3 regions of the Clostridium sp. TJA038 genome follow, and region 3 is predicted to be linked to each of the others. Evidence: riboswitches for the same ligand, from Rfam matches in the RefSeq annotation. Region 3 holds a riboswitch; each other region holds the start of a gene.
The links. A riboswitch is a leader RNA that binds a small molecule or an ion and turns the genes downstream of it on or off. The one in region 3 is predicted to bind cobalamin.

Region 1 (10,430 bases), on a different contig from region 3:
TTAAAGTTTTGGGAGATGGATTAAAAGAAGATAATATTGGTTTAATTTCTACAAAAGAGTTAAATGTTAGAACCAGTCCAAATGCAAATGGCAAGGTAATAGGAACATTACATAAAAATGATAGGATAAACGTATTAGATAAGTCTAATGATGGTTGGTATAAAATTGATTTTAATGGAAGAAGAGCCTATGTAAGCAGTAAGTATGTAAATTTACTTTCATATAATGATGAAGAAGAAATTAATGCTACTAAGAAGGACTTATTTGAGGGAAATGGCTTTGTTAATGTAAATACCTCTTTAAATGTGAGACAAGCCCCTACTAATAATAGTAGAATAATTGGAAGCTTAAAAGCAGGAGATAAGGTAGATATAATAAATAAAGAAAAGGATTTTTATAAAATAAAATTTAATAATTCCTATGGATATGTTTACGCAGACTATATTTCAAAAAGTGAAATAAATAAAAAGGTAAAAGAAGTTAAGGAGGAGTCAAATCCTAAGAAAGAAACTTCAAAGGAGTTAGAAAGCAACTCTTTAAATAAAATTGGAATAATAGAGGTTAGTAGTTCCTTAAATGTAAGAGAAAAGGCAACTGTAAATAGTAAGTCTATAGGAAGTTTAAATAAAGGAAGTAAGGTAACTATTATAGGAGAAGAAGGAGATTTCTATAAGATAGAATTTAAAGGTTCTAGTGCTTATATATCAAAGGAATATGTTAAAATAGAGGGTTCTTCAGCTAAGGCTAAAAATGCTAGTAATATAGAAGAAAAACAAAATAATATAGAGGAAGAATCAAATAAAGCAGAAGATACAAATAAAGTACAAGCAGTAGAAGCTTCAAAGAAAAATGGAGTAGTAAATGTTAATAGTTCCTTAAATGTAAGAGCGAAAGCTAGTACAAGTAGTGAAATAATAGGAAGTTTAGGTGGCGGAAATAGAGTAACTATTATAGGAGAAGAAGGAGAGTTTTATAAAATATATTTTAAAGATTCCTATGGATATGTATCAAAGGAATATGTAAAAATAAGTGAAGCTTCAGGAAATGAAGAACAAGAAAATAAACCAAGTAGTCCAGAGAATAATAATACAAATACTTCAAAGAAAAATGGAGTAGTAGAAGTTAGTAGTTCTTTAAATGTAAGAAAAGGAGCTAGTACAAGTAGTGAAATAATAGGAAGCTTAAGTGGTGGAAATAGAGTAACTATTATAGGAGAAGAAGGAGATTTCTATAAAATAGAATTTAAAGGTTCTAGTGCTTACGTATCAAAGGAATATGTAAGAATAGTAGAGGACACAGAGGGAGAAGAAAGACCAGAAAGTCCAGAAACTACTGTAGGAATAGGTGTGGTTACAGCTACAAAAGGATTAAATATAAGAAGTGAAGCAAATACTTCCTCTCAAATTATAGGAGTATTAGGTAATGGAGAAAGAATTGAAGTAATAGGAGAAAAAGGCGATTTCTATAAGGTTATTTATAGAGGAGAAGATGGATATGCTTATAAATCTTATATAGAAATAGTAAAGGAAGAAGGGGGATTAAACCCTAACTTAGATATACAAAATTCATCTAAAACAAATTATAATGTAACTTTAGATAAGTATGTTAGACTTCAACAAAAGAATAATCCTGTTAGCTATTCTTATTCAGACCTTGAAAAGTATATAAACCCAGCAAAATCTACTAACACTTTACAATTTTTAAGAGTAGATAAATTTAGAGATATAAATGTTTCTGCTTTAAGTAGTAGACTTAATAATAAAGGAGTATTAAGTGGTCAAGGAGAAGCTTTTGTAAATGCTGCTAAGGCCTTTAATATGGATCCTATATTCTTAGTTGCTCAATGTCTTCATGAGACTGGAAATGGTACAAGCAAATTAGCAAAGGGTGTAACAATTACAGAAATAGCAGATGAAAGTAGTCCTATATATAATGGAGCAGGACAATTAGTTGGATATAAAATGATTAAATTAAAAAATCCTGTTACTGTATATAATCTTTTTGGAATAGGAGCAAAGGATAATTCATCAGTATTTCCTAATAGAGCTTTAATTTTAGGAACTACTTATGCTTATAATAGAGGATGGACAAGTGTTGATAGTGCTATAAAAGGTGCTGCAGAGTTTCTTTCTCTAAACTATGTTCATAGTTCAAAGTATGAACAAAACACTTTGTATAAGATGAGATATAATCAAAATATAGATAATATATGGCATCAATATGCTACAACTCCTTGGTACGCTTCAAGTATTGCAGATATTATGTCCTCTTATAAGGATTTATATATAGATAATAATTTTACCTTTGATTTGCCTAGATTTTTAGGATAAGAAATTTATAAAAAGTCTAAATAGTTTTTACTATTTTAGGCTTTTTATTTTTTTATTTATTATAGGAAATAAGAATAATTAAATACTTTATAAAGTAATATATTAAGAAAATATTTTTAGGAGTAACCTTTTGGATATTTTAAATTGGAAATTTATCTTTGCTATAATAGTCTTTGCTTTAATAGGGGTTATATGCCTTTTTAAAAGGTCTAAAGCTGGAGTTACGGCAAGTTCTGTAGGAATACTATTTACCATAGTCTTATGGGGGCTATTTAAGGCTACAATAAAGCTTAAAAATTTTCTAGGTAATTTCGGTTTAGATTTTAAGGACCTTTTTAATTTTATAGTTTTAGGAATCATTATAATAATAAGCTTCTTTCTTATTTTTATCTTATTAAATGGATTTAAGAGAGGAAAAAAGAGTTATAAAAAAAGCAGGAGGGGTAAAAAAAGATAGGGAATAAATATTCCTTATCTTTTTTATTTTAAGCTTGTCTACTTTTTACCATTCGCCAGGATAAGCTACAATATGAACTGTAACTTGACGTCTACCCCAAGCTATACATTCTTCATGAGAGTTCATATAAAGGTCTATTATATTTCCCTTTATAACTCCACCAGTATCAGAAGCAATGGCATATCCATATCCTGGTATAAAAACTTTTGAACCTAAAGGTATTACATTAGGGTCAACTGCTATTGTACTTATGCCATTTGGATCTCTAACAGGTCTAAGCCCCATAGCAGTTAAAGTACCACCACTATAAGCTGTAGCTTCCATAGACATGGTCTTTTTATATTTTCCATCACTACTTTCACTACTGCTAGATTGATTTGAGCTAACATTATTTAAATTTCCTAAGCTAGAGGAAGTGCTTTTAGCTTTTTCAGCCTCTTTTTTCTTAGCTTCCTCTTCCTTTATAGATTGAATTTTTTTATTTGCAACCTCTAAAGATTTGTTAGCTACATCCTTTACAGAATCAATGTTAAGTTGTGGGATTAATTGGTTTAATGTGCTTACAGCACTTTCAAGTTCCGAAAGGGACGAAGAAGAATCTATAATAGATACAGAATGAGAAATTAATGACATTTCATTATCTTTAATAACTCCTAAAACAGCATCTTTTTGTTTATTTAATTCTTCTATTTTCTTTTGTTCTTCAGATTTTTTACTGTCTAAAGTTTTAAGAGAGGTTTCTGTTGAAGCCTTAAGTTCTTTAAGTTCTTTTTTATCACTCTCTAGTTTTTCTATATCATTATTTAGAGAATCTTTTTGCGTATCTAAACTATTTATAAGGTTTCTATCTAAGGCAGACACTCTTGCAAGAGCATCAACTCTAGTTAGTAAATCAGAAAAATCTTCTGATTTAAGTAAAAATACTATAGGGTTCATAGTATCTTGCCCCTTATACATAGCACGCATTCTTTTCCCTAAAAGTTCTTGCTTATCTTCTATTTCAGCTTTTAAAGTGTCTACTTTCTCTTCAGTCTCTTTTAAATTCTCCTCAGTACTTTTCATTTTAGCTTTATTTTCTTCTAATTTAGAATTAAGTTCTTCAATCTCATTATTAAGCTTTGATACTTCAGAGTTTAGGGAAATAACTTGGTTATCTAACTGTGAATATTTTACCTTATTCTCCTCTATTGTAGATTTTTTGTCATTTACTGTATCAGCAAAAACCACACTACTAGTTGATAAAGTAATTGACGCAGCGATTAACGCTGATAAAAGTCTTTTTTGCATAAACTACACTCCTTTAGTTAAATTTTCCACAACTTAAGTGTATTTCATAACGTTTTACTGAATTATAACACAAAAGGTAATTGTAACACAAATTTAACCTTTAAAGATTTAAAATATGGTAAGAAAAAGTTAACAATTACATTATACTACAAAGATAAAAAATAAGAAATTCACCTTATATTGAAATAATTAAAATTATATATTATAATTAAAAAAAATAATATTTTGTATTTTTAGGTTTGATTTGATTAAAAGGGAAAGTGGTTAAAATCCACTACAGCCCCCGCTACTGTAAGAGGATACGAGTTTCTATAAGCCACTGATTTTAAAAAATTGGGAAGGGTGAAATAAGGATAAGCCTCAAGTCAGGATACCTGCCTAAAATTTATAAACTAAGCTTCGGAGGGAAGAGATTAGTATTTATTGTTCATAATTTTGGAAAATAATTACTTTGATTCAAAAGCATCTGTTCTTTGTAGCACAGATGCTTTTTATTTTTAATGTTTTTAGAGGTGAAAAATGAAAAAAGCTATATTAGTAGTAAGTTTTGGAACAAGTCATATAGAGGCAATAAATAACTCTATAAAAAAAATTGAAGATTCTATAGAAGAGAGCTTTAAAGATTATGATGTTTTTAGAAGTTTTACTTCACATATGATAGTTAGAAAGTTAAAAGAAAAATATGATATGGAGGTATTATTTCCAGAAGATGCTCTTAAAAAGTTAGGAGAAGAAGGGTATGAAGAAGTTATAGTTCAGCCACTTCATATTATTCCTGGGGAAGAATTTGATTACATAAAACATATGGTAGATATTAATAGACCTATGTTTAAAAAAATAGAAATAGGAAGACCTATTTTTTATTATGAAGGCTTTGAAGGAGGTCCTGATGATTATTCTTGTTTTATAGACACTATGAAGAATTTAATTGAAGAAAATTCTCCTTGTGTTTTTGTAGGACATGGTAGTGCAAATCCATCTAATGCTGTTTATGGATGCTTACAATCTGTTTTAGAAGATAAGGATTATAATGATGTCTTTGTAGGAACAGTAGAGGGATATCCTAATTTTTCAAATGTTTTAAAAAGAGTTAAGAAAAACAATATTAATAAAATAACTATAATTCCTTTAATGGTTGTAGCAGGAGACCATGCTAAAAATGATATGGCTTCAGAGGAAGAGGATTCATGGAAAAGTAGGTTTGAAGCTTCAGGAGTTTCTGCTAAGGTAATCTTAAAGGGATTAGGAGAATATGATGAGTTTTGCAACTTATATATACAAAGGATAAATGATGTTATAAAGGAAACCTACAAAGGTCTTGGAGAAACTAAAAAGAAACACAAGAGAGGAAGAAAATAATAATGGATTATATGAAAAGTCCTATGGGAATTGAAGAAAAAAGTTTTGAAATTATAGGTTCAGAAATGAAAAATGAAAGGAACTTTTCAGAGGAAGAACTAAATATAGTAAAGAGAGTAATACATACTACGGCAGATTTTGAGTATGAAGATTTAATAGATATAAGCAAAGATGCTATCGAAGCTGGAATATCTGCTTTAAAAAACGGAGCTAAAATATATACAGACACAACTATGGCTTTATCTGGAATTAATAAAAGAGCTTTAAAGGCATTAAATTCATCAGTTCAATGTTATGTTGGATTAGAAGAAGTATTTAAAATGGCAAAGGAAAATAATATTACAAGGTCAATGGCAGGGGTTGAACTTGCAGCAAAGGAAAATGTAGATATATTTGTTTTTGGTAATGCACCAACTGCTTTATTTAAGCTTAGAGAACTTATAAAAGAAGGAAAAGCTAAGCCAAAACTTATAATTGCAGTACCAGTAGGTTTTGTAGGAGCAAGTGAAAGTAAGGAAGATTTAGAGAGTATTAATACTCCTTATATAAGAGTTAGAGGAAGAAAAGGTGGAAGTACTGTAGCAGCAGCTATAATGAATGCTTTACTTTATATGAATTACAAAAGAGAAATGTAAATTAAAGAAGGTATAACAAATGTTTGATATGTATGTAGAAAGTGGAGGCAAAAAACTAAGGTGTGGCTATACAACAGGTTCCTGTGCAGCAGCAGCTTCTAAGGCAGCAACCTATATGCTTTTTAATAAAAACAACATAAGCTCTATAGATATAACTACTCCTAAAAATATAAAACTTAATTTAGAGATACATAATATAAATTTTTGTAAAGATAAAGTTTCCTGTTCTGTTATAAAGGATGGAGGAGACGACATAGATGCAACTTCTGGACTTGAAATTTTTGCAAAGGCAGAAGAAATAGAAGAGGGTTTTATTCTTTGTGGAGGAGAAGGTGTTGGAGTTGTTACAAAAGAAGGTCTTTTTGTAAAAAAGGGAGAAAGTGCTATAAATCCTGTTCCAAGAGAAATGATAAAAAAAGAGGTCTTAAGTGTTCTGCCTAAGGGAAAGGGAGTTAAGATAACAATTTTTGTTCCAAGAGGGAGAGAGATTGCTAAGAAAACATTTAACCCTAGACTTGGAATAGTAGATGGCATATCAATTCTTGGTACAACAGGAATAGTTTATCCAATGTCAGAGGAAGCTTTAAAAGAATCTATACGTATTGAAATAAGACAAAAAGCTTTAAAAAATAATAAATTATTTTTTGTTTTTGGAAATATGGGAGAAAGATTTTTAAAAGAAAGAGGGCATAAAGAGGATAATATAGTTGTTATATCTAACTTTGTAGGCTTTTCTATAGAGTGTGCCTTAGCCATTGGAATAAAGGATATAACTATAGTTGGTCATATAGGAAAATTAAGTAAGATTGCCTTTGGTTGTTTTAATACCCATAGTAGAGTATCTGATGTAAGGTTAGAAGTTATAGCTTTAGAGCTTACCTTAATGGGATATGATTTATCTCTTGTAGAAAAAGTTTTAGAAGAAAAAACTAGTGAAGGTGTTGTAAGGCTTCTTGGAGATGATTTTAAAAATCTTTACGAAAGAATAGGAGAAAAAATATTAAAAAGATTAGATATATACGCTTATGGAGAAGCTAATTTTAATATTTTAATGTACTATGGGGCTAAGGATATGAAGCTTTTATATAAGTCTTAAAGCTTTAAAGGTACTTATTAATTAGGAAAGGTTGAAGGATGCTTTGGTTAAAATACTCGGTTTAGGACCAGGACATGAAGATTATATAATTCCTAAGGTTTTTAAAGAAATTGAAAATAGTGATTATATAATTGGATTTGAAAGAGCAATTTCTAGCTTAAAGTTTTTAAGTTTTATAGAAAAAAATAAATTAAAAAAAGTAAAAAGCCTAAAAGGGATTATAGATTTTTTAAATAATAATAAGGGAGAAAAAATATCTATAGTGGCATCAGGGGATCCAACCTTTTATGGCATTACAAACTATATATGTGAAAATTATAAGGGAGAAGTTTCTGTTTTACCTGGAATAAGTTCTTTTCAGTATTTAACATGTAAACTTAAAAAGCCATGGAATAATGCTTTTGTAGGAAGTATGCATGGAAGGGAAGAGAATTTTATAAAAATTGTTAGGGAAAACAAATTATCTATTTGGTTAACAGATAAAAAAAACACTCCAATTACCTTAAGTAAAAAGCTAATAGAAAATTCTATTGATGCTACTTTATATGTAGGAGAAAATTTGTCTTATAAAGAGGAGAGAATAACCTTTGGTAAGGCAGAAGATATATTAAATAAAGAGTATGGGGATTTATCTGTAATAATAATAGAAAGATAGGTTTTCCTTTGGAGGAAAATTAAATGAAATTTTTAAAAGACTCAGATTTTATACGAGGAAAGTGTCCTATGACAAAGGAAGAAGTTAGAATACTTACTATTAGCAAACTAGAGTTAAGTGAAGATTCTACCTTTTTAGATATTGGAAGCGGAACAGGAAGCATTACTGTGCAAGGCTCAAAGCTTTTAAAAAAAGGAGTAGTTTTTTCTATAGAAAGAGATGAAGAAGCTATAAGAGTAACTAAGGAGAATATAAAAAAATTCTCTTGTAAAAATGTAACTCTTTTAGAAGGCGATGCTATAGAAAAAATGGAATTTATCTTAAAGGAGATAAATTTAGGGAAAATTTCGAAGTTTGATTCAATATTTATAGGAGGTTCTGGTGGGGGACTTGAAAAAATTATAAATATATCAGATAAAATTCTAAAGATAAAGGGAGTTTTAGTATTAAACTTTATAACTTTAAACAATTTATATAAAGCAATAGAATTTTTAAAGGAGTTAGGTTATAAAACTGAAATTTCTTTAGTTAACATAAGCAAAAATAAAGAAAATACATATATGATGATTAGCAATAATCCAATTTTTATTGTTAAAGCATTTAAGGAGGAAAATTAAGTGGCAATATTATACGGAATAGGTGTAGGTCCAGGAGATAGTGAGTTATTAACTGTAAAGGCAGTAAAGGCTATAGAAGACAGTAGTGTTATAGTTGCACCAAGTGCAGAGGAAAATGGAGAAAGTATAGCCTTATTAGCGGCTAATGAGTATATAAAAGAAGGAACAGAAACTTTTATTAAGCATTTTCCTATGGGAAAAAAAGATAGAGAGTTAAAAGTTAAGGAAGCTTATGAGCTTATTTTAGAAAAATTAAAAGAGGGTAAGAATGTAAGTTTTTTAACTATAGGAGACCCTTATGTTTATAGTACATATATTCATTTATTAAATTATGTAGAAGAACATGGTTTTTCTGTTAAAACTATTCCGGGAATAACTTCTTTCTGTGCAGCAGCTAGCATAGTTGACAGAACTTTAGTTGTTGGTAATGAGCCCTTACTTGTACTTCCAGCAGGAAGAGTTAAAGATATAAAAGATGAAAAATTTGTTGTTGTTATGAAGGTTTACAAAAAGGAAGAAGAGGTTTTAAATGTCTTAGAAGATAAGGGATTTAATTATGTGTTAGTTAGTAGAGCAGGAAGAGAAGGAGAAAAGATTTTAAAAACTAGAGAAGAAATATTACGTCATAGAGATTATATGTCTTTAATATTAGCTAGTAAGTAGACTATTTAAAAATCGTAATTATTTAGGAGGCAAAGGATAAAATGTTATATTTCATAGGTGCAGGTCCAGGAGCTGTGGACTTAATAACAGTTAGAGGAAGAGAATTATTAGAAAGAGCAGACCTTGTAATATATGCAGGGTCATTAGTTAGTGAAAAACATCTAGAATTTTGCAAAAAAGATTGTAAAATATATAATTCAGCTTCAATGACTTTAGAGGAGGTCTTATCTGTTATAAAAGAAAATGATGGTGAAGGTAAAATCATAGTAAGACTTCATACAGGAGACCCATCAATTTACGGTGCTATTAAAGAGCAAATGGATGAATTAGATAAATTTAATATAAGTTATGAAGTTGTACCAGGTGTAAGTTCCTTTACAGCAGCAGCTTCAGCAATAAAAAAAGAATTTACATTACCTTCTGTAACTCAAACTGTTATCTTAACTAGAGTAGAAGGAAGAACACCAGTTCCAGAAACAGAAGATTTAGAGAAGTTAGCTAAAATAGGAGCTTCCATGGCTTTATTTTTATCAATATCAATGATTGATAAGGTTGTTGAGAAATTAAAAAATGGATATGGAAGAGAAGATGTTCCTATAGCTGTAATTTCTAGAGCTACATGGGATGACCAAGAGGTAATAGTAGGGAACTTAAAAAATATATCTGAAAAAGTTAAGGAAGCTGGAATAAATAAATGTGCTCAAATATTAGTTGGGGATTTTATTGATTGTGATTATGAGAAAAGTCTTCTTTATGATAAGCATTTTACTCATATGTTTAGAAAAGGAATAGAATAAAATGATTGGAATAATAAGTGTTACTTATAGAGGCGATTTTATAGGAGATAAACTTAAAGACTTTTTAAAAAAAAACAGTATTAACTTTAAAAGTGCCTATAAAAGTAAACTTAAAGATTTTTCCTTAAAAGCTATAACTGAAGATTTTTTTAAAGAATGTACAAATATTATCTTTATAAGCTCAACAGGCATTGCAGTTAGAGCTATAAGTCCTTTTATAGTAAAAAAGGATAAGGACCCAGGGGTTGTTGTTATTGATGTAAATAATAACTTTACCATAAGCTTAATAGGAGGGCATATTGGAGGAGCTAATGAATTAACATTAAAATTAAGCAAACTTTTAAATAATACTCCAGTTATAACAACGGCTACAGATAATCAAAATAAAATTGCACCAGATATGGTTGCTAAAAGTAACAATCTTATTATAGATGATTTAAAAAAAGCAAAGGATATGGCCTCTAGACTTGTAAATGATAAAAAGGTCTATTTTTTAGATGAAGATGGACTTATAGAAACTCCTTTAGGCTATGA
Region 2 (10,430 bases), on a different contig from region 3:
GTCCTTCCTTTATCATTCTATATAAAGATAATGTGCTATCCTTTCCACAACTATATGATACTACAAACTTCTTTTTCATTTGTTTACACCTACTTCCATCTTTCTAATGCTTCTAGCATGAATTTTCTTATGTCTATCTTATATACATCTTTAATCTTAGGACTATTTAATATGTCCTGTGCTTTTCCACTACTATAGATTTTGCCTTCTTTTATCAAAAGTGCATCTTCACTAAACATCTGAACTAAATTCAAATCATGCAAAACACCTATAACAGTTTTATTTTTCTCTTTTGTCCATTTATTTATATGACTTAAAATTTCTATTTGACATTTTAAGTCTAAATGATTTGTGGGTTCATCTAAAAGTAATATCTCTGGGTCTTGAGCAAAAACCCTAGCTAAATAAACCCTTTGAAGTTGCCCACCTGAAAGTTCATTTATTAATCTATCCTTTTCATTTAAAAGCCCAACACTTTCAATACATCTTAAAACTATATCTCTATCATGATTTGTAAGGCTAGCAAACATACCCTCCATATGAGCATATCTACCTAAAGAAACAGTTTCAAAAACAGTGTAAGAAAAATAAACTTCAGAATTTTGACTCATTAAAGCAACTTTCTTAGCTAAATCTTTTCTTTTTATATTCTTAATCTCTACACCATCTAACTTTATTTCTCCACTATACTCTATTAGGTTAGCTAAAGCTTTTAAGACTGTGGATTTTCCACAACCATTAGGTCCTATTATAGAGATATTTTCTCCTCTTTCTACGCTAAAGGATATATTATGAATTACTTCATTTCCATCATATCCACAACATAAATTTTTAACTTCTAACAAAAATATCACCTACTTCTTTTTCCAAAGTATAGATAAGCAAAAAATGGTGCTCCAATTAAAGCTGTAATTGCTCCAACAGGTAATTCAGAAGGGGCAATTAGTGTTCTTGAAACTAAGTCTGTTAAAACCATAAGCGTTCCCCCAAGGGCTATGCACATAGGAATTACAACTTTATGACTTGCTCCAAATACTTTTCTAACTATATGAGGAGTTATAAGGTCTATAAATCCTATAACACCACTTAAAGCAACAGCACTTCCTGTTAAAATTGCTACAGCTATAAGTAAAGACTTTTTAACCTTTTTAGTTTCAACTCCTATAGCCTTAGCACCTTCTTCTCCAAAACTTAGTATGTCCATTTCTCTTGTATATTTTACGGCCATAAAAATACCTATTATTAAAAAGGGAACTCCTGCAATTACATATGACCAACTTTTCATAGCAAAGGAACCCATTTGCCACATTGTAATAGCCTTTAAATCTTCACTACATAAGGATGTTACTGTAGTTAACACAGCGCTAGTAAAAAGTGATAAAACCATACCAGCTAATATTACTGTGTTATTTGAAAGCCCTTTATCTACCTTATTTGAAAAAATTATAACTGCAAAAACAGTTAAAACCCCACATAAAAATCCTATAACAGGCATTGCAAAGTTTCCTATAAAAGGAATTGAAATTCCAAGAACTATATATACTCCAACACCTAAAGAAGCACCTGAAGATACTCCTAAGGTATAAGGTGAGGCTAAAGGATTTTTTAATATTGATTGAATTATAGCTCCACTAACAGCAAGAGAAGCTCCAACTCCAAAAGCTAATAATACTCTTGGTAGTCTAATTACCCAAATAATTGCTACGTCCTCTGGTTTTATACCTGCTCTAAGAGGAATATTTAAAATCTTATTTCCTACTATAGAGATAGTATCCCATATATTAATATCGGAACTTCCAAAGGAAGTTCCGATACATAATACTAATATAACTAATGGAATAGATAGTAATATTAGCAATTTTCTTTTTTTAGATTCCTGCATACTCTTCTGGATAAATATCCTTTGCCATTTGTTTTAATACAGTTACCACATTTTGACTTCCACGTGATGATGCATTATTATCTACTAAGAATATCTTATTATCCTTAACAGCAGTTATTGAATTCCAACCTGGACGTTTAGCAATTAATTCTGTAGCATTTTCAATATAACTTTCATTTGTTAATATAACATCTGGATTAGCTTTTATTACAGCTTCCTCACTTGGAGATATCCATCCTTTTTCATCCTTAAATATGTTTTCTGCACCTACTATATCTAATAAGTTATTTAAGAAAGTATCATTTCCAAAACTATAAAGTTTTGAGCCAGAGCCAATTTCAAAATAAACAGTTTTCTTGTCTTTTATTTTTTCGCCTATAGATTTTATTTTATCTACTTCGCTCTTCATAGAATCAACCATTTTCTTTCCTTCAGCTTCTGTTCCTGTTAACTTAGCTAAGAAATCAATATCTTCATATATTCCATCAATGCTTTCGCTAGTTGGAATATATACAACTGGTATTCCTGCTTCTTTTAAAGCCTTAAATGGATCTTCTTTTCCTGTTCTATTATGTCCTGAAGCTATTATTACATCTGGTTTAAGTGCTACTATAGCCTCTGCATCTGGATTTCTAAAGTCTATTTTAGGAATATCAGGATTTAATCCCTTAACATCAGCAGAATACGTATCAACAGCAACTATTTTATCAGCAAGACCTAAACCAACTAATATTTCAGTATTAGATGGAGCCGTTGAAACTATTCTTTCAATTTTTTTAGGTACTGTAAATTCAGTTCCCTCCATGTCTTTCATGGTTACTGTCTTGCTTCCACAGCCAGTAAAGATTAGTAATGCCATCATACTTATCATTAATAATGACAATACTTTTTTAAAGTTTTTCATACTATTCCTCCAATTTTACTTTATAGTTTTTTAAGCTTATGAAGGAAATTTCTTTAACCTATGAAACTTATATTATTTAATTTTTCCTAAGTCTCAACAAATCAAATATTTGTTCATAAAACTTAAAAACTAAAATATTTTTTTGAGGCTTAGATTACTACGTAGAAAATAAAAAAACATACCACTAAAGAAGGTATGTTAGGCATATTTAGGTACTACGCACCCTACTATCCTACCCTCAGAAGACAGTAGTACTTAAATAAAAGGCAGGTATCCCGACTTTGCTTCATCCTCCATCTCGTCTTCCCACAACAAGCTTGCAGTGACATATTGAGATTTTGTCTGCTTCACGGTTACTGAGGTAGTTGAAGACTTTAACTTCATTCCCTATTAAGCGAAAATCGCACCAATTATTAGTTAATCATTTTGATTATATTATTATATTTTATCCTTGTCAAACACTCTTTATAAGCTTTAATATTAAAATTTTTTAATATATAAATGATTTATATTTCAATCTGTGCAAGCGCTTCTAAAAGCCTTTTATTTTCCTCTCTAGTTCTAACAGCTACTCTATAAAAACTATCATCTAGTCCCTTATAGTTATTGCAACTTCTTATTATAATACCTCTCTTAATTAATTGTTCTCTTAAATTTATATTTTTATGCACCTTAAAAAATATAAAATTTACAGCCCCTTTAAAAGGAGTTATATATTTAATCTCTTTAAGACCCTTATATAAAAAATCATTTTCTTTCTTTACATAATTTACAGTTCTTTTTATATAACTTCTATCTTTTAAGGCTTCTCTTCCTGCATAATCTGCTAAGGTGTTTACACTCCAGGGAACCTCTACTTCCTTAATTTTATCTAAAAAAACTTTATTAGAACATAATCCATATCCTAATCTTATTCCTGGAAAAGCAAAGAGCTTAGTTAAAGATTTAACAACAATTAGATTATTGAACTTATCTAATTCTTTAACAAGTGAATATTTAAAATTATCCTCAACAAAATCTAAAAAAGATTCATCAAAAACTACAGTAATATTAAATTTTCTAGCTTTCTCTAAAACCTTTAAGGAAAAATCTTTAGAAATTAAAGCACCTGTTGGATTGTTTGGATTACATAAAAATATAATATCTAAACCTTCTTTAATTTCACCTAAGAAATCTTCATCTAATGAATACTTATCTTTTAAAAGATAATAATTCACTTTACAATTAATAGAATTTAATGCATCTTCATATTCTGAAAAAGTTGGTGCTATTATAAGAGCTTCCTTAGGTTTTATTCCTCTTACTATATTAAAAATAACCTCTGCTGCTCCATTTCCTAATACTATATTTTCTAAAGAAACTTCCTCAAAGTTAGAGATTTCACTTTTTAAATTATAGTAAGTTATATCTGGATATCTTTCTATGTGATTTATTCCTTTAATTATAGCTTCTTTTACTTTTTCAGCTATGCCTAAAGGATTTATATTAGCAGAAAAATCAATAATTTCTTCTTCCTTTAAATTATAAAGCCTTTTTATTTCCTCAACATTACCACCATGACCTAAATTCATATAATCACCTCTAAAATAAATCTAATAATAAGGGCTAAAACCATTCCTAAAAAAGAAACCATACTTAATATTTTATTAGTTTTATAAACATCTAAAATTTCTATCTTCTTTTTAAAATCTCCTATAGTTGGCTTTTTAACAAGTTTTCCAAAGTAATAATTTTCTCCTCCAAGTTTTATTTCTAATGCCCCAGCTACAGCAGCTTCTGGATGAGCACTATTAGGACTTGAATGGTTATATCTATCTCTTTTATATATTTTAAAGCTATCTTTCCAATTAAATCTTAAAATAAAAGATGAAATAATTATAAGATAGGCTGTTATTCTAGCTGGGATATAATTAAATAAATCATCTAAATTAGCTGAAAAAAATCCAAAATCTTTATATTTATCATTTTTATATCCAAACATTGAATCACAAGTATTTACTGCTTTATATAAAAAAGCTAAAGGTGCCCCACCAATTCCTGCAAAAAATAAAGGTGCTATAATACCATCTGACATATTTTCTGCTATAGTTTCAATTACTGCTCTAACTATAGCTTCTTCATCTAAGTTCTTAGTATCTCTGCCTACAATAAAAGATAATTGCTCCCTTGCCTTATTTATATCACCTCTTTTTAAAATCTTAATAACTTTAAGTCCTTCAACTTTAAGTCCCTTAGCAGAAATACAAAAATAAATAAGTATTCCTGATACTAACACTCCTAAAATAGGATTAATCTTATTTGCAATATGTACAATTCCTAAAGTAATTATAAAGGTTATAAAAACTATGAAAAGCCATGCAAAAAAACCTGCAACCTTAAGATTTTTTTTAAAAATTTTTCTAAAAAGCTTCTCCATACTAGAAGCTAATTTTCCTATATACCTAATAGGATGGTAGGGATTATTAGGATCTCCTATTATCAAATCTAAAACATATCCTATTATAATCTTTATCATTTCTAAAACCTTTCTATTATTTCTAGTTTTAAGTTATCTAATATATCTTTTTCAAATTCTAAATTTGAAAAGTCCTTGTTTAAGTTATCCTTATTATATTCAACCTTTATTTTATATCCACATCCACATTTAGGTTGATAAGAATAAAAGTCTAATTTACTTTTTTCAAAAAGCTCTAAAATACAAGCTATACTTCCTCCATGACAAAGAACTAAAGCTTCCTTTTCCTTTTCTTTATAAAGCTTTGAAATTAAATTTAAAAGTGCTTTTTTCATTCTTTTTTCAAAGTCTTTTCTTGATTCTCCTCTAGGACAAGAAACCTCTTTCTTATCATCTAAAATCCAGTCTAAATAATCCTTATTATTTTTTAACATTTCATAAGACTTTAACTCAAAATCTCCAAAATTATATTCTGAAAAATCTTTCATAACTTCATAATCTTTATTTGGATATAAAATATTAAAGCTTTCATTAGCTCTTTTTTTACCACTTGTAAAGTTTATTTTGCACTGTGGTAAAATACTATTTTCTCTTTTATCTTTTAATTCTTTTTTTCCTTCTTCACTTAAAGGGATGTCACTTACTCCACAATAAAGTTTATTTTCGTTGCAATAAGTCTTGCCATGCCTAATTAAATAAATTATCATTTTTATCATCCTTTAATTTTTGTTCCTATTCCAAAAAATATTCTATAAACTTCTTCACTTTCCTTAGAAAGTAACTGTAAAACTTTTCCTGTTTCTTCTCTCCATAATCGTTCCTCTTTTTTCAAAGGAACTATTCCCGAGGATATTTCATCACAAATTAATATTTTATCCTTTAATAAATCCTTGTTATCTACAAAAAAACTTAAGGATTTCTTTCCTTTTAATGAATTAAAATAAATAAATTTATCAATACCACTAATAACAGTTTTAGAAAAGTCTATATAATCTTCCTTGCAATAAAAAATATCCTTTTCCTCTATTCCTAAATTTTCTTTCACATATCTTAATTTCCCATTATAAGAACCACCAAAAAAAAGTTTCAAAAGCTTCTCCTCCTTAAATAATTCCTAAGACTAATATTCCTGTAAACTCCATAAGTACAAGAATATATCCAGCAACATCACCATTTATCCCACCTAATTCTTTTTTCACCTTTAAAAGTAGCATAAAGGCAACAAGTCCCATTAACAAAATAGAAATTAAATACTTTAAACCTAATGTAAAAAAGACTACAATAGCAACTAATAAATAAATGCCTAATAAAATTATTTTATCTATACTTCCTGTTCCTTCCTTAAAAAATTTAGCTAAGGAGCTTTGTCCTATCATTTCTTGACTTACAATAAAATATCCATTTATTGCTCTTGAGGCTATAGGAATTAATATTAATATTTTCATATCTAAACTTTTATTTAATACTGAAACCATAGCTGCAAATTCTACTAAAAGTAATAAAACTACAGAAATAACTGAAAAGGCTCCAACTGTTGAATCTTTTAAAATTCTAAGCTTTGTCTCCTTATCTCTTCTTGATAAAAGTGCATCAGAAACATCCATAAAACCATCTAAATGTAAAAATCCAGTTAAAATATAGGGTACTGTTAAAATAAGAGCTGCCATAAGAATAACTTGAATATTTAATTTACTTAAAATAAAAAAACTTAAATACCAAATAAGTCCAATAACTAATCCTATAAAAGGATAAAGTTTCATTATATGCTTTGCCGCTTTATCATCCCATTCATACTTAGGAAGAGGTATTATGGTAAACATACTTAAAGTCATATTTATCGCCTTATAAAATATTTTCACCCTCTAAAACCTCCTTTCCCTTATGAAATATTAAATTTCCAAAGGAAGCTTCTATAACTACATCTGCAAAGGAAACTAAGCCACAATTTATTTTACCTAATTCTCTTTTAAAGGATTCAGTATAATAATCATATTTAATTCCGTCGCTAAACACATAATCTGATACTATTATCAAATTTAAAACACTATTTCCTAAAACTTTAAGTTCTTCTAAAATAGTCTTATGCACACTTTTATTAAAGTCTTTTCCAACAAACATATAGTTTGTAACTAAAGATGTTAAGCTATCTAACAATATAGTATCTCTTTTAGAAAACTTTAAAAATATTTCATTTAAATCTCTATGCTTTTCAATTGTTTTAAAATTATACTTTTCTCTACTTTTTAAATGATTTTCAATTCTTTCCAAATCCTCTAAATCATATGGTTTCATAGTTGCTAAATAATAAAGACTTCCTTTTTCCTTTTTTGAAAGATTACTGCTATAAAATTCAGCATAAGAAGATTTACTACTTTTAGCCCCTCCAATAATTAAAACTATCATAAATTAACTCCTTTAATATTAAAAGAATTATTAAACAATATAACATTCTTCATCTTTTACTTCTTCTAAATAACTATTATCAATATCTCCTTCTTCAAAGGTTGCCATATTATTAATCATTGCTACTGCAAAATCAATTACAGAAAAAGCTATAGGACATCCACTTCCTTCCCCTAATCTCATATTTAAATCTAACATAGGCTCTAACCCTAATTCTTTAATAGCTAAATCATATCCTATTTCTTGTGATTTATGAGATGTAAAACAAAAGTCTTTAACTAAAGGATTTAATCTATTAGCTAAAAGAGCTGCTACAACAGATATAAATCCATCTATTACTACAGGAATTCTATAAAAAGCTGCTCCTATAAATACTCCTGTCATAGCTCCAATATCATAGCCTCCAACCTTTGATATAATATCAATTGGGTCTTTAAAGTTTATATTATGTTTTTTAATAACCTCTTCTACAATTCTTTTTTTCTTTTCAAAGGATTTATTATTAATTCCACCACCCTTTCCTACTACATCCTTTGTTTCACAATTAATAAGAGCTTTTAAAACAGCTGCTGAAGTAGTGGTATTTCCAATTCCCATTTCACCTACTCCAAGTATTTTATATCCTTTTTCCTTAGCTATCTTTACAGCCTCTATTCCAATTTCTAAGGATTTTTTAGCTTCTTCATAGGTCATAGCTGGTTCTTTATAAATATTTTTAGTTCCCTTTGATATTTTTCTATTTAAAACACCAGGTATAATCTCCTCTGAATTAATTCCAACATCAAAAACCATTAAATCTGTTCCATTAACCTTTGAAAGTGTAGCAACACCTGTTGTACCCTTTATAAAATTTTTTGTTTGAAGTAAAGTTACACATTGAGGTGCTGATGCTACACCTTCTTCCTCAACTCCATTATCAGAAGACATTATAATTACACATTTTTTATCAATATCATTGAAAATATTTCCAGTTATTCCAGCTAACTTAATAGCTATATCTTCTAATTTTCCTAAACTTCCTAAAGGCTTAGCTAAAGAATCAACTCTTTTTTTAGCTTTAGTTAAAGCGTCCTCATCTAAAGCTTTTATATTTTTTAATGTCTCATTTAACATTACCTATTTCCATCCCTTCTTTTTTTGATATAATATTTTCATCAGAATATAAGGAGATTAAGATGATTAATAAAATGAAAAAGCATAAGATAACTAAACTAGGTGGACTTAATAATTCAAACTATTTATTAGAGAATGAAGATAACAAGTATGTCTTAAGAATACCTAGTAAAGATAATAAAAATAATTTTTTAGAGGAAAATTTTGTTTTAACTCTTGCTTCCTTAAACAAGTTATCCCCCCCTATTATATATCATAATAGAGATAATGGAATACTAATTAGTAAATTTTTAGAGAACTCAAAGGTAAATATGAGTACCTTTACATCTCTAGAATTTATCGAAAAATTAAGCTTTTCTTTAAAAAAATTACATAAACTTAATACAAATTACATCTTTGACCCCTTTTACCACATATTAAATAATTTTAACATTTTAAAGAAAAGAAACTACAAACTTCCTAAGGAAATAAATCTTCTTTTAGAGAAACTACTATATCTTAAAGAAGATTTAAATAAAGATAAAATAATAGGCTTATGTCATAATGACTTAAATTCCTCTAATGTACTTTATTACAAAAATAAGGTTTTCTTCATAGATTTTGAATTTTCTGCTATGGGAGATATATTTTTTGATTTAGCTACAATTTCTTGGATGTTAGAAAAAGAAAAAAGATACTTTCTATTAAAAAGTTACTTTGGTTATTATTCCTATGCTTTAAATGAAAGACTAGAAAAATATTTATTTGTGGTAAAACTTTGGAATGCCTCTTGGAGTCTTTTAAAATCCTTAGATTACAAATCAGATTATGATTATGAATTAGGTGGAAATATGATAATTGATGACCTTTTATCTACTTTATAATCTTTTAATTATCTTATAAATCCATAATTTATAAATAATAATTTCCCTTTATTGATTAAACATTTTTATTTAATCAATAAATATTTTGTTTACTATTTAAATTCTTATAAATAAAAAGGTATTACTAAATTTAGTAATACCTTTTCTATATTAATGACTACAACCATGATGATTGCAAGTATGTGTACTTGAAAATTCAACTAATTCTCCCTTTTGTAAAGCAGATATATTATCCTCTATATTTCCTTCTATAGCTTTATATACTTTAATTCCCATAGAATTTAACTTACTTATAGCGCCTGCACCTATGCCACCAACAACTACAGCATCTACTACTTCACCTGATAAAGCTTTTATAGGTTGACACTTTCCATGTTCATGACCTAAATCACCATTTCCTACTGCTTTTAACTCTTTACTTTCTAAATCATATATAAGAAAATTTGGAGCTGTTCCAAAATGACCATAAGGAACACTTTTAACCCCTTCATTATTTTTTACTGGAAAACAAACTTTCATTTCTTTTTCCTCCTTCACTTTTTTTTCATTTAATAAGTTGTTATTTTTACATTTCATGTTACATCTTTTATATTTATTTTCTTTTATATTATTATCATCATTTACGATATAATCAATTAAGATGTTTATACTTTCTAAACTTTCTAAATTTAAATCATAAAGGATGTTATAACCTATTTTATAGCCAATAACAAGATTAGCTTCTTTTAAAATTTTTATCTGTTGTGAAATTGCTGATTCTGAAATACCAAGTTCTAGAGCTATTTTTTTTGCACATAAAGCTCTTTTGTT
Region 3 (10,430 bases):
TAAAACAAAACTCTCGAAAAAATATATTAAAGATAGGTGATTAAATGAACAAACTTAAAATTGTATCTTTGTTTATGAGTAGTTTTTTAGTGGTTAGTGCTTTTTCTGCTCCACTAATAACAAAAGCAAATCCCCAGGTTAATAAATTAGAAGAGGAGAAAAAACAAATTAACGAAGAAAAGCAAGCTAAAAAGGGAAAATTAGACGAAATTAAAGATAAAATTGAATCTAAACAATCTGAAGTAAACTCAGCTCAAGCAAAAGTTACTGAATATGAAGAAAAAATACAAACTTTAAATAACGAAATTTCATCTACTGATTCTGAAATAACTAAAGTACAAGATTCAATAGAAGAAAATACTGGTGAAATTAAAAAAGCTAAAAAAGAACAAGACGAAAAGCAAGAAATTTTAGGTGAGAGACTTAGAAATGTTTATAAATCTAATTTAAGTGATAGATTTCTTTACATGATTCTTGAATCTAAAAGTTTTGGCGAGCTTTTATCTAACATAGCTAATATAACAACACTTGTTAAAACAGATAATAAATTAATTGATGAAATAAAAGATTTAAAGAAAGAATTAGAAATTAGAAGTGAACAACTTGAGGAGTCTAAAGATACTTTAGACAAAAAGAAAAATGAACTTCTTTCTAAAGAAAAGTCTCTTACTGAGACAAAAACAGAACATGAAAATACTTTAAACAATTATAAATCACAGTTAAGTGAATTAGAAGAGTTAGAGAGTCAAAAAAATGCTGAACTTAAATCTTTAGCAGAAAGAGAAGATGAAATAGAGAAGGAAATTCAATCCTACTTTAAACCAGCTCCTGCTCCTGCTAAAAGCGAAAGTTCTTCAAGTAGTAATGGAGGAAGTAGTAACTCTAGTTCTGGTGGTAGCTCTGCTCCATCACAAAATAGTGGTTCTTCTTCAAACAGCCACTCATCTAGTGGATTTATAAGACCTGTTGCGTCTTCTTCTATAACTAGTCCATATGGTCCTAGAGTTCATCCTGTAACAGGAGAATATAAAGTTCATACTGGAGTAGACTTTGCAGCATCTATGGGTGAACCATTCTTAGCTGCTCAAGATGGAGTTGTAACTGCAGCTGAATATCATCCTGCTTATGGTAATATGGTAATAATAGACCATGGTAATGGAATTAGCACATTATATGCACATGCATCTCAATTAAAGGTATCAGCTGGTCAAAGAGTAAAACAAGGACAAGTAGTTTCTCTAGTAGGTTCTACAGGATATAGTACTGGTCCTCATGCTCACTTTGAAATAAGAGTTAATGGACAACATGTAAATCCTATGAATTATATAAGTTAAACTATATAAAAAGAGATAGCTTTTAAGCTATCTCTTTTTAATTTAAAAAATTCTATAATAAATTTAAACTAAGACTAACATATTTTAAATATGTTGACTAATTTAAGTAATTCTTCCCCATAAAACTAATTTAAAATTAATAATTCAAATTTTAAATACTTTATTTTTTTAGAGTTAATAACAATTTATATGTTTTACTATCCTTGAAATTAAATATTATTTTTTTTTGATTTATAATATTCCTTTAGTCTGTCTCTTTGTTCTTTAACAATAAGCTCATCTACCATTACACTAAGTTGAAGCACTTCCTTAGTACAGCCATATTTCTGATATAAACCTGATAATAAATCTTTTAACTCATTAGTAAACATTTTATCATACTCTCCCTCTTTAATCTTTTAATATCATCCCCTAAAATTTAATATGTTATTTTTTAGACAATTCATCACATTATTTCTATGTATTTAAAAATATAACAAATAGCCTTATATATATTCTAAAATCATTTTCATAATTAGTAAATAATTTTAGAATTACAAAATTCGACCATAATTTTTTATTACAGAGTTATGATTTTTTATACAATATATTCTATTTCTCATGATTTTTTTCTTATTATTATGTATTTTTTACTAAATGGACTAATTTTTATTATATATTTTTAATTTTACTCTATATATTTATTAGATAGAAAATATTTTTAAATTATAAAATTTCATTATTTTAGAAATTTTTTATGTAATGTAATTATTTTGAAATTTTACTTTTAAATAATGAAACTTTTTCTTTTTCAAATTAAAAATAGTAAAATAAATCAGTAAAAATTTTTACTGAATTTTTTTTAGAAAATTAGTATTTTTTATTTTATATCCCATAAAAGTAACTATTTTATCTTATCAAAATTATTTCATATGCACAAATTTAATTTATAATAGAAATATTAAGTATATTTTATCATTTTAATATTTATAACAATAAAATAAACTTATTTATTTTATTATTATTTACTAAAAAAGACACCTATCAAAATACTTTGATAGGTGTCTAAATGCTTAAATAAATCTAAATTAAATATTAATCTTTAAAAATTTTACTCTTAAAAGAACTTATTCTTTTTCTTGCCTGTCCTATAGTTAAGTCTAATTCATCAAAGGAGAATCCATCCTTTTCTTTTAAAATCTCCATAAGATGCCCTATTCTAGGTAATCTAAGATTAACCTTTCTTATGGTATCCTTCTTAGAAAATACCTCCTTAGGATTTCCACTTAGTACAACTTTTCCTTCTTTCATAACAAAAACCTTATCACAATATAACGGAACAATGTCTATATCATGAGTGGCTATTATTATTGTTATTCCTAATTCTTTTTGCATCTCTAATAATAATTTCATTATTTCTGATACTCCAAGAGGATCTAATCCTGCTGTAGGCTCATCTAATATTAATACCTTAGGTTCCATAACTAAAACCCCAGCAATTGCTACTCTTTTTTTCTGTCCAAAACTTAAGCAATGTGTAGGTTTGTCTTTTAAATGCTCTATTCCAGTTCTTTTTAAAGCTTTATGTACTCTTTTTTTCACTTCCTCCTCTGGCAACTTCATATTAATAGCACCAAAGGAAACATCTTTATATACACTAGCTGAAAAAAGTTGATTATCAGGGTCTTGAAAAACAATTCCTATGTTTTCTCTAAGTTTCATTATTCCTTTTCTTGAGTAATCTATTTCCTTATTGTTAAAGAGTATTCTTCCTGAAGAGGGTTTTAATATGCCATTAAAATTTTGAAATAAAGTTGATTTTCCAACACCATTTCCCCCTAATATAGCTGTAACCTCTCCTCTTTTTATATTCATATTTATACCTTTTAGAGCATGAGTTCCATCTGAATAATTATAATTAAGCTCTTCTACTTTTAATATATACTCTTCCATAAAATCCTCCTACTCTATTTAAAAAATATAGCTATTCCTATAAAAATAAGATTAATTAATATAGTTATTATATATATGTAATTTCTCTTTTCAACCTCTTCTTCAATAACTTTAATTTCTCCATTATACCCTCTAGCTTCTAAAGCTGTGTATAAATCATTAGCTCTTTTAAAGGAACGGATAAATAAAGTTGATGCTAAGGCTCCTAGAGATTTATAAGATGTTTTTATATCCCTATATCCAAGTCTTGAATTTTGAGATATAAACATCATTTCTGATGTTTCTAATATTATAAATATAAACCTGTAAACAAGCCCTATAAGTTCTATTAAAAAACTAGGTACTTTCATCTTAGTTAAAACAGATATTACATCTATCATTGGAGTTGTTAAAGATATAAAGTATAAACAACTTAAAGAACCCATTACTTTTAAAAACATATTAGCTCCTTGATTTATACCTTCTTTTGAAACTCCAATCCATCCATTAAAAAATCTAAAGGATATTAAAAATTGTCCTTTGTTTAAAGAATAACTTATAACAATTGTTAGTATTCCAATTATTAAAAAAGTTATAGGTACAGTCATTAACCTTAAAAAAACTTTAACTTTAGTTTTGCCTATTCTAATTATTAAAAAACTCATAATAGCTATTGTGCATATAGATACTAGAAAATTATTAGCAAAAAGACAAACAAATAAGGTAGTTAATGCAAAAAATATCTTCTCTGTAGGATTAATATTTTTTAGTTTAGATGAATAAGCATAATTATCTATATTCATCATTTAATTCTAATTCCACTTTCTTTTTTCCCTTTAAGTAACCTATTCCAAAACCAATTATTCCTGCTCCAATTGCAGCTTGAAGAGCAAATAATAAACTTTCTATTTCTCCACTTGCAGGTTCAAATAAAGGAGAAAACCAAGGTTCATAACTTTCATCTATTTGAGTTATAGCCTCTTCTGCTTGGTCATCAGAACCACCAAACTCTCCATTACTAGCTACAAAGAAAGGTATTATAGTTATAAATACAACTAATAATAATAATATAATATTTTTTGATGCTGTTTTATTTTTCATTATTTTACCCCCTTTGCAAAAATATTAAGTTCCATTAAGTCTTCTTTTGCATAATTTTCTATAGTGTTAAAAATTATAACTGTTAATATTCCTTCACTTATAGCTAAAGGAATTTGAGTTATTGCAAATATACTCATAAATTTCATAACTGAAGCCATAACTCCACCAACTTCAGCTGGGAAAGCTAGTCCTAATTGAACTGAAGTAACCATGTAAGTAGCTAAATCTCCTAGTGCAGAAGCTAAAAATACTCCTAACCAAGTTGGTCCATTAAGTTTTTTCACTAATTTATAAAGTCCATAAGATACTAAAGGTCCAACTACAGCCATTGAAAAAGTATTAGCACCAAGAGTAGTAAGACCACCATGAGCTAAAAGTAAGGCTTGGAATAAAAGTACAATAACACCTAAAACTGAGGCTGCTGTAGGTCCAAATAATATAGCTGCAAGTCCAACTCCTGTAGGGTGTGAACAACTTCCTGTAACTGATGGAAGCTTTAATGCAGAAAGTACAAAAGCATAAGCCCCTGCCATAGCTAATAAAATCTTTAATCTTGGGTTATTTTTAACTTTACTTCTAATAGAAAATAATCCTAATACTATAAATGGTATTGTTATAACTCCCCATGCTATACACCATTTAGGTTGTAAAAAACCTTCCATAATATGCATAGCTAAAACACTTCTTGGTATTAATAAGAACATTAATAAGAATCCTATAAATACTTGATTTCTTTTTGACATAATAACTCTACTCCTTAAATTATATTTTGTTTTGTGTCCCCCACTTGTATGTGATATTGAGAAAAATATTTCTAACATAACTTTAAAATTTAATATGTATTTTTAGATTTAAAAGTTAAATTGATTATTGTTTTGTAAGTATAAAGTTTTGTTAAAAATTTCATCTCATATAAAAACCCCTAGACATTGCGTCTAGGGGGTTATAACAAATCTATAAAAATATAACTTACCAAAGCACAACATCTCCTATTTCCCGTAGGATACTGATGTTTTAAAATAGGCAGGTCTTCTGGCTCAAGTATCATAATTTTTTTGTTGCCTTCCCAAAATAAATTTCAGTGGCTTAAAATACAAAAAAACTCCTCTCTTACAGCGGCGGGACCGCGTGGGATTTAAACCCAACTTCCCTTTTAATAAAGTTCATAATTATGAACTTTTAACCTATTTTTAAATATTTATTTTTACAATACTTTAACATTATATAGCATATATGCTTTATTTACAATTAATCTATTAATTTTTTTATATAAATACTATTAAATATTATAATTAAAAGTAGATTTTAGCTTAATTTAAGGTAGTAGTAACCTCTCTGTAAATATATTCAGTTGTTCAATTGTTAAAATTTTGTGTATAATCATAATAAAGAAAAAATTTATTTAGGGGGAATTAAATTGAAAAAAAGAAATGTACGTACTTTAGATGGAATCATTTACTCTTTATTTATAATGATGACTATAGCAACTCTCTTTGTAATATATAGAGACATTCCAAGCAAAGCTACTTTAAACTTCGTTACTGCCTATGCTATCTTTGCAATTATTATTCCTTTATATATATTAATAAGAGTTTTGTGTACTGTAAAACACTTTACCTTTTCAGATGTAAAAAAAGAAGGAGTTAAATTTTTTATTTTATTTGTAGGTTTATTAATCCTTAGATTTATTGGTGATTTATTTTTACCTTTACCAGATTTAAGATTAAGCAGAACTTTACCTTCTTCTCTTATTTTTGCTTTTGGAATAACCTGTTTTGATATAGCTTTATCAAAAAGACCAAAATAAAATAGGTCACAGTTAAATCACTGTGACCTATTCTCTTAATCTAAAATAGCACTTGTTGTTTTAATTTTCTTCTCAACTGCCTCACTAAACATTTCCTTAATAACTTCTGTATAAAGTAAATCAAGTAAAAATATTTGAGGAATTTTTGATGATATAGAACCAGTTTCAAAGATAGTTTCAGCTGAAGTATATGTTAGGGCATAGTCAGCTAATTCTCTTAATGGATTTTTACTATCCTCTGTTAAGCTTATTATTTTAGTTCCATTTTCCTTAGCTTGTTTTACAGTTTTTAAAACCTCTTTAGTTGTACCAGAGTTTGATATTGCAACCATAACATCATCATTATTTGTAATTGAAGACATTATAACCATTGTATGACTATCTGTTACTGGTATAGTTGTAAACCCAATTCTCATGAATTTATAATTTATATCCATAGCTGCAATTCCAGAATATCCTATTCCTATAAAATACACTCTCTTAGCATTCATAATTAAATCTTTGCATTTAAACATTAAATTTAAATCTATATTTTTTACAGTCTGCTCTAATATGTTTATAGAAGATTTAAGCATTTTATTAGCAGTTTCTTTTAAACTTTCATCTCTATGAACATGTAAATTTATTATACTTGTATTCTTTTTATTTGAAATTTCCTTAGCTAAAGTTACCTTAAAGTCTTGAAAGCCATTAAATCCTAATTTCTTAGTAAATCTTGTTATTGTTGCTTCCCCTACACTAGATTCCTTTGCTATTACAGAAATTGATTTATATATAATATTGTCTAAATCTGATTCTATATATTCAATTAAATTTTTTTCTGATTTAGTTGCCTTAAATTTTGGATTTTCTAATTGCTCTAATATTCCCATAAAGTACCTCTTATTCTATTAGTAATTAAACTTAATTTTATAGGAATACTAAAAACTTATTTAAAGCAAAATCCTTTAAAATTAAGTTAAGCATAATATTTTAAGTATATCATTCTTGTCATATAAGCTCCATAATTTATATAAATATATTAGTATACAAACTTTAAATTAATTTTAAAGTTTATAGTTTAATCTAAAGTTGTAATAAGCACCCTTCATTCCAGCAGTATTTTTTAACTCTGCAAAGGCTATTTTTGTATTTTTATAAACAGATTCTATTAAGTATTTTTTTAAACTATTTTCAATTAAAGGTCTAAAAATTTCCTCTCTAGCCATTATTCCTCCCCCTAAAACAACTACCTCAGGGTTTATTAAATAAACTACACTTGATAAACATAAAGCTAAATTATCTGCTAATTTTTCAACCTCTTCTTTGCATATTACATCTCCTTTTTCATAGTTATCTAAAACATACCTTCCATCTATAAAGCTTGTATCAAGACCTTTTCTAGAGGCTACATTTTTAACTAAAGCACTTGTAGATGCAATATCTTGAATTTGCTCTCCTCTAACTATCATATAACCAATTTCTCCAGCTGAGTTGCTAAAACCATGTAGTATCTTTCCATCTATAATTAAAGCTCCCCCAATTCCTGTTCCAATTGTTAAACAAGCCATTGACCTAGTTCCCTTTCCAGCACCATAAGAAAATTCTCCTAAAGCTGCACAGTTTACATCATTTTCAACGAAACAAGGTAAATTAAATTCTTCTTCTAAGATTTTTTTTACTTCAACCCCTGTATAATTAGGTATAGTTGGTCCTGCAAAAACTATTTTCCCTTCTTTAGGACAAACCATTCCAGCTGTTGATACGGCTATACCCTCTATTTTATTTTTCTTAATCATTTCGTGAATTATTTCTTTAACCTTTTCTATAATACTTAAGCCACCTTTTTCAGCTTCAGTATCTCTATCATTAGTCTCAACTAAAATTCCTTCTTCATTTATTATTCCATATTTTATGCTAGTTCCACCTATATCTATAACTGCAAATAAACTCATATATAAATCACCTCTATTTTTATTTTAATTTTTATATGCAAGAAAGGCTGTACCTAAAAATGCCTATAATTCATAAACTAAAATTTTAATTTTGTTTATTTTTTAAGCAACAGGTACAACCTTAAAAATGTATTATAAAATAACTTTATAAATAGCTTTCTTAACCTCTGAAGGCTCCTTATCAGCCTTTAAACAAGTCATGTGTATATCCTCAGGATAACAAATTAGAAAATCACCTTCTTCTAATACTACTGTAGAATTTGCCTCTCCATCAAAGGATAAGAAATCATCTTTCTCTACATATTCTTTAAAATCTAAATTTTCTTTGAAATTTAAATCTATTCTTTCTTTTCCACTAAAAACTACATGAACATCTATATACTTTTTATGTCCTTCCCAAAAACGATCTTCCTTATCCTTTGTAGTATAATTAACTCTATTAAAGAAAAGTTCATCACCTTTTATTTCATGAGTACCTGCTTCAAAATCTATTACCTTATTATTTTTTGCATGTAATAAAGCTTCTTTGACAAGCTTTGGTAAATAATCATAAGCCTCTAAATTTAATAAATTCCCAAATATCATTTTTTTCACCTCTAAAATCTATAATTTTAAAGTAGTGCTGACCCTTAGAAAAATATTTCTTCTAAAAGTCAACACTATCTTTAACTAAAAATTATTCTATTAATTATTAACTAATTCACCTTCATTTTTATTGTAGTAAATTGTTGCTTCATTTAATGTTTTTTCATCTGCTAATTGAGATTGAGTCATTAATGAAACTATCATACCAACTACAATTGAAACACCTATTGATATAATTGAGTATGACCATATGCTTACATCAAATCCGCCATACTTACATGCTATAACTGCAATAGCTGATGCTATAAATCCAGCATATGCTCCTGCTTTTGTAGCCTTTTTAAAGAATATTCCTAGTACAAATATTCCAGCTAGTACACCAAGAACAAGTCCCATAAATCCATTGAACCATTCATAAGCTGAGTTTACTCCACCATTTGCAAGTATTACTGCCATTGCTATTGCAGCTATCCCAACACCTAAAGATATATACTGAGCAATCTTAGTTTGCTTTTCCATAGACATATCCTTTGTTATAAAGTTTTGAATGTCTAAAGTCCAGCTTGTTGCAACTGAGTTTAATCCAGTTGAAAGTGTTGATTGAGCTGCTGCATATATAGCTGCTAAAACTATACCTGTAATACCAACTGGTAATTGGAATGCTATATATGATGCAAATATTTGGTCTTGTTGAGCAGTTTGTAATAACTGTGGATTTTGTTTATAGAAAACATATAAAGCTGTTCCTATTAAATAGAAAACTGTTGCTACAAATAATGATAATACTAAGTTACCATAAGTCATTTTCTTTAATTGTTTTATATCTGTAGTAGTAGTAAACCTTTGCACTACATCCTGACTTGAGATATATGAAGAGAAAGTATTTAATCCTCCTCCAACTATTAATAAGAATACACTTGTTTTAAAGATATTAGCATCAAAAATTGGTTCTTGTGAAGCTAAGAATTTTCCGCCTTCAGTTAACTCACTCATAATAGCGCCAAAGCCACCATTTATTGTACAAATTAAAAATATTAATGCGAATACGATACCTGCTATAAGTACACAACCTTGAATGAAGTCTGTCCATAAAACTGACTTTAATCCACCTGTGTATGAATAAATTATAGCTATTACACCCATTGCTATTATAAGTAGATAAACATTTATTCCTGTAAGATTTGCTAATACCATAGATGGTAAGTACATTATAATTGCCATACGTCCTATTTGATAAATTATAAACATTACAGCACCAAGAACTCTAAGACCTTTATCTTTATATCTTATTTGTAAATATTCATAGGCTGTATCTATATCTAATCTACTATAAACAGGTAAAATAAACCTTATTGTAAGAGGTACTGCTACAAACATACCAAGTTGAGCAAACCACATTATCCAAGTACCCTGATAAGAATTACCAGCTAGTGATAAAAATGAAATTGGACTTAATAAAGTTGCAAATATAGAAACTGAAGTAACCCACCAAGGTATAGTTCCATCACCTCTGAAGAACTCTTTACCTTTCATCTCTTTCTTAGAGAACTTTAACCCAGCATAAAGAACAGCTCCTAAGTAAACAACTAGAACAACTAAATCAAACTTCGTAAATCCTTGCATACCAATTCTCCCCCTTTTTTTCAATTTTTACATAGGCTAGCTTAATTAAAGCTAGCCTAAAAACATATCCATTTTATTTTAAAACCTAGAAATATTTTTTATTTATTTCTTTAGCTTTTTCAATCATCTCTTCAG

Region 1: it holds a riboswitch for cobalamin, as region 3 does, so the genes downstream of both, AC4FQV_RS04545 (sirohydrochlorin cobaltochelatase) here and AC4FQV_RS09750 (energy-coupling factor ABC transporter permease) in region 3, are expected to answer to the same signal.
Region 2: it holds a riboswitch for cobalamin, as region 3 does, so the genes downstream of both, AC4FQV_RS05150 (ABC transporter substrate-binding protein) here and AC4FQV_RS09750 (energy-coupling factor ABC transporter permease) in region 3, are expected to answer to the same signal.

The regions. Positions count from the first base shown of each region.
Region 1 covers NZ_JBZEFA010000001.1:970,606-981,035, forward strand. The annotation lists gene AC4FQV_RS04530 (SH3 domain-containing protein) at 1-2,330, shown strand, start outside; gene AC4FQV_RS04535 (hypothetical protein) at 2,461-2,787, shown strand; gene AC4FQV_RS04540 (3D domain-containing protein) at 2,833-4,074, opposite strand; cobalamin riboswitch at 4,293-4,470, shown strand; gene AC4FQV_RS04545 (sirohydrochlorin cobaltochelatase) at 4,594-5,433, shown strand; gene AC4FQV_RS04550 (precorrin-8X methylmutase) at 5,436-6,068, shown strand; gene cbiD (cobalt-precorrin-5B (C(1))-methyltransferase CbiD) at 6,088-7,164, shown strand; gene cbiE (precorrin-6y C5,15-methyltransferase (decarboxylating) subunit CbiE) at 7,208-7,819, shown strand; gene cbiT (precorrin-6Y C5,15-methyltransferase (decarboxylating) subunit CbiT) at 7,843-8,436, shown strand; gene AC4FQV_RS04570 (cobalt-factor II C(20)-methyltransferase) at 8,437-9,099, shown strand; gene cobM (precorrin-4 C(11)-methyltransferase) at 9,141-9,896, shown strand; gene cbiG (cobalt-precorrin 5A hydrolase) at 9,898-10,430, shown strand, end outside.
Region 2 covers NZ_JBZEFA010000001.1:1,098,985-1,109,414, forward strand. The annotation lists gene AC4FQV_RS05135 (Dph6-related ATP pyrophosphatase) at 1-79, opposite strand, end outside; gene AC4FQV_RS05140 (ABC transporter ATP-binding protein) at 90-845, opposite strand; gene AC4FQV_RS05145 (FecCD family ABC transporter permease) at 851-1,882, opposite strand; gene AC4FQV_RS05150 (ABC transporter substrate-binding protein) at 1,869-2,786, opposite strand; cobalamin riboswitch at 3,035-3,212, opposite strand; gene cobD (threonine-phosphate decarboxylase CobD) at 3,293-4,357, opposite strand; gene cbiB (adenosylcobinamide-phosphate synthase CbiB) at 4,354-5,301, opposite strand; gene AC4FQV_RS05165 (histidine phosphatase family protein) at 5,304-5,948, opposite strand; gene AC4FQV_RS05170 (bifunctional adenosylcobinamide kinase/adenosylcobinamide-phosphate guanylyltransferase) at 5,954-6,331, opposite strand; gene AC4FQV_RS05175 (adenosylcobinamide-GDP ribazoletransferase) at 6,345-7,100, opposite strand; gene AC4FQV_RS05180 (bifunctional adenosylcobinamide kinase/adenosylcobinamide-phosphate guanylyltransferase) at 7,084-7,644, opposite strand; gene cobT (nicotinate-nucleotide--dimethylbenzimidazole phosphoribosyltransferase) at 7,675-8,757, opposite strand; gene AC4FQV_RS05190 (phosphotransferase) at 8,820-9,620, shown strand; gene AC4FQV_RS05195 (metalloregulator ArsR/SmtB family transcription factor) at 9,771-10,430, opposite strand, start outside.
Region 3 covers NZ_JBZEFA010000006.1:1,398-11,827, forward strand. The annotation lists gene AC4FQV_RS09725 (murein hydrolase activator EnvC family protein) at 45-1,334, shown strand; gene AC4FQV_RS09730 (hypothetical protein) at 1,544-1,705, opposite strand; gene AC4FQV_RS09735 (ATP-binding cassette domain-containing protein) at 2,409-3,266, opposite strand; gene cbiQ (cobalt ECF transporter T component CbiQ) at 3,281-4,051, opposite strand; gene AC4FQV_RS09745 (energy-coupling factor ABC transporter substrate-binding protein) at 4,035-4,346, opposite strand; gene AC4FQV_RS09750 (energy-coupling factor ABC transporter permease) at 4,346-5,089, opposite strand; cobalamin riboswitch at 5,352-5,549, opposite strand; gene AC4FQV_RS09755 (hypothetical protein) at 5,764-6,153, shown strand; gene AC4FQV_RS09760 (MurR/RpiR family transcriptional regulator) at 6,189-7,025, opposite strand; gene AC4FQV_RS09765 (ROK family protein) at 7,200-8,087, opposite strand; gene AC4FQV_RS09770 (NanQ anomerase/TabA/YiaL family protein) at 8,220-8,672, opposite strand; gene AC4FQV_RS09775 (sodium:solute symporter family protein) at 8,772-10,295, opposite strand; gene AC4FQV_RS09780 (N-acetylneuraminate lyase) at 10,381-10,430, opposite strand, start outside.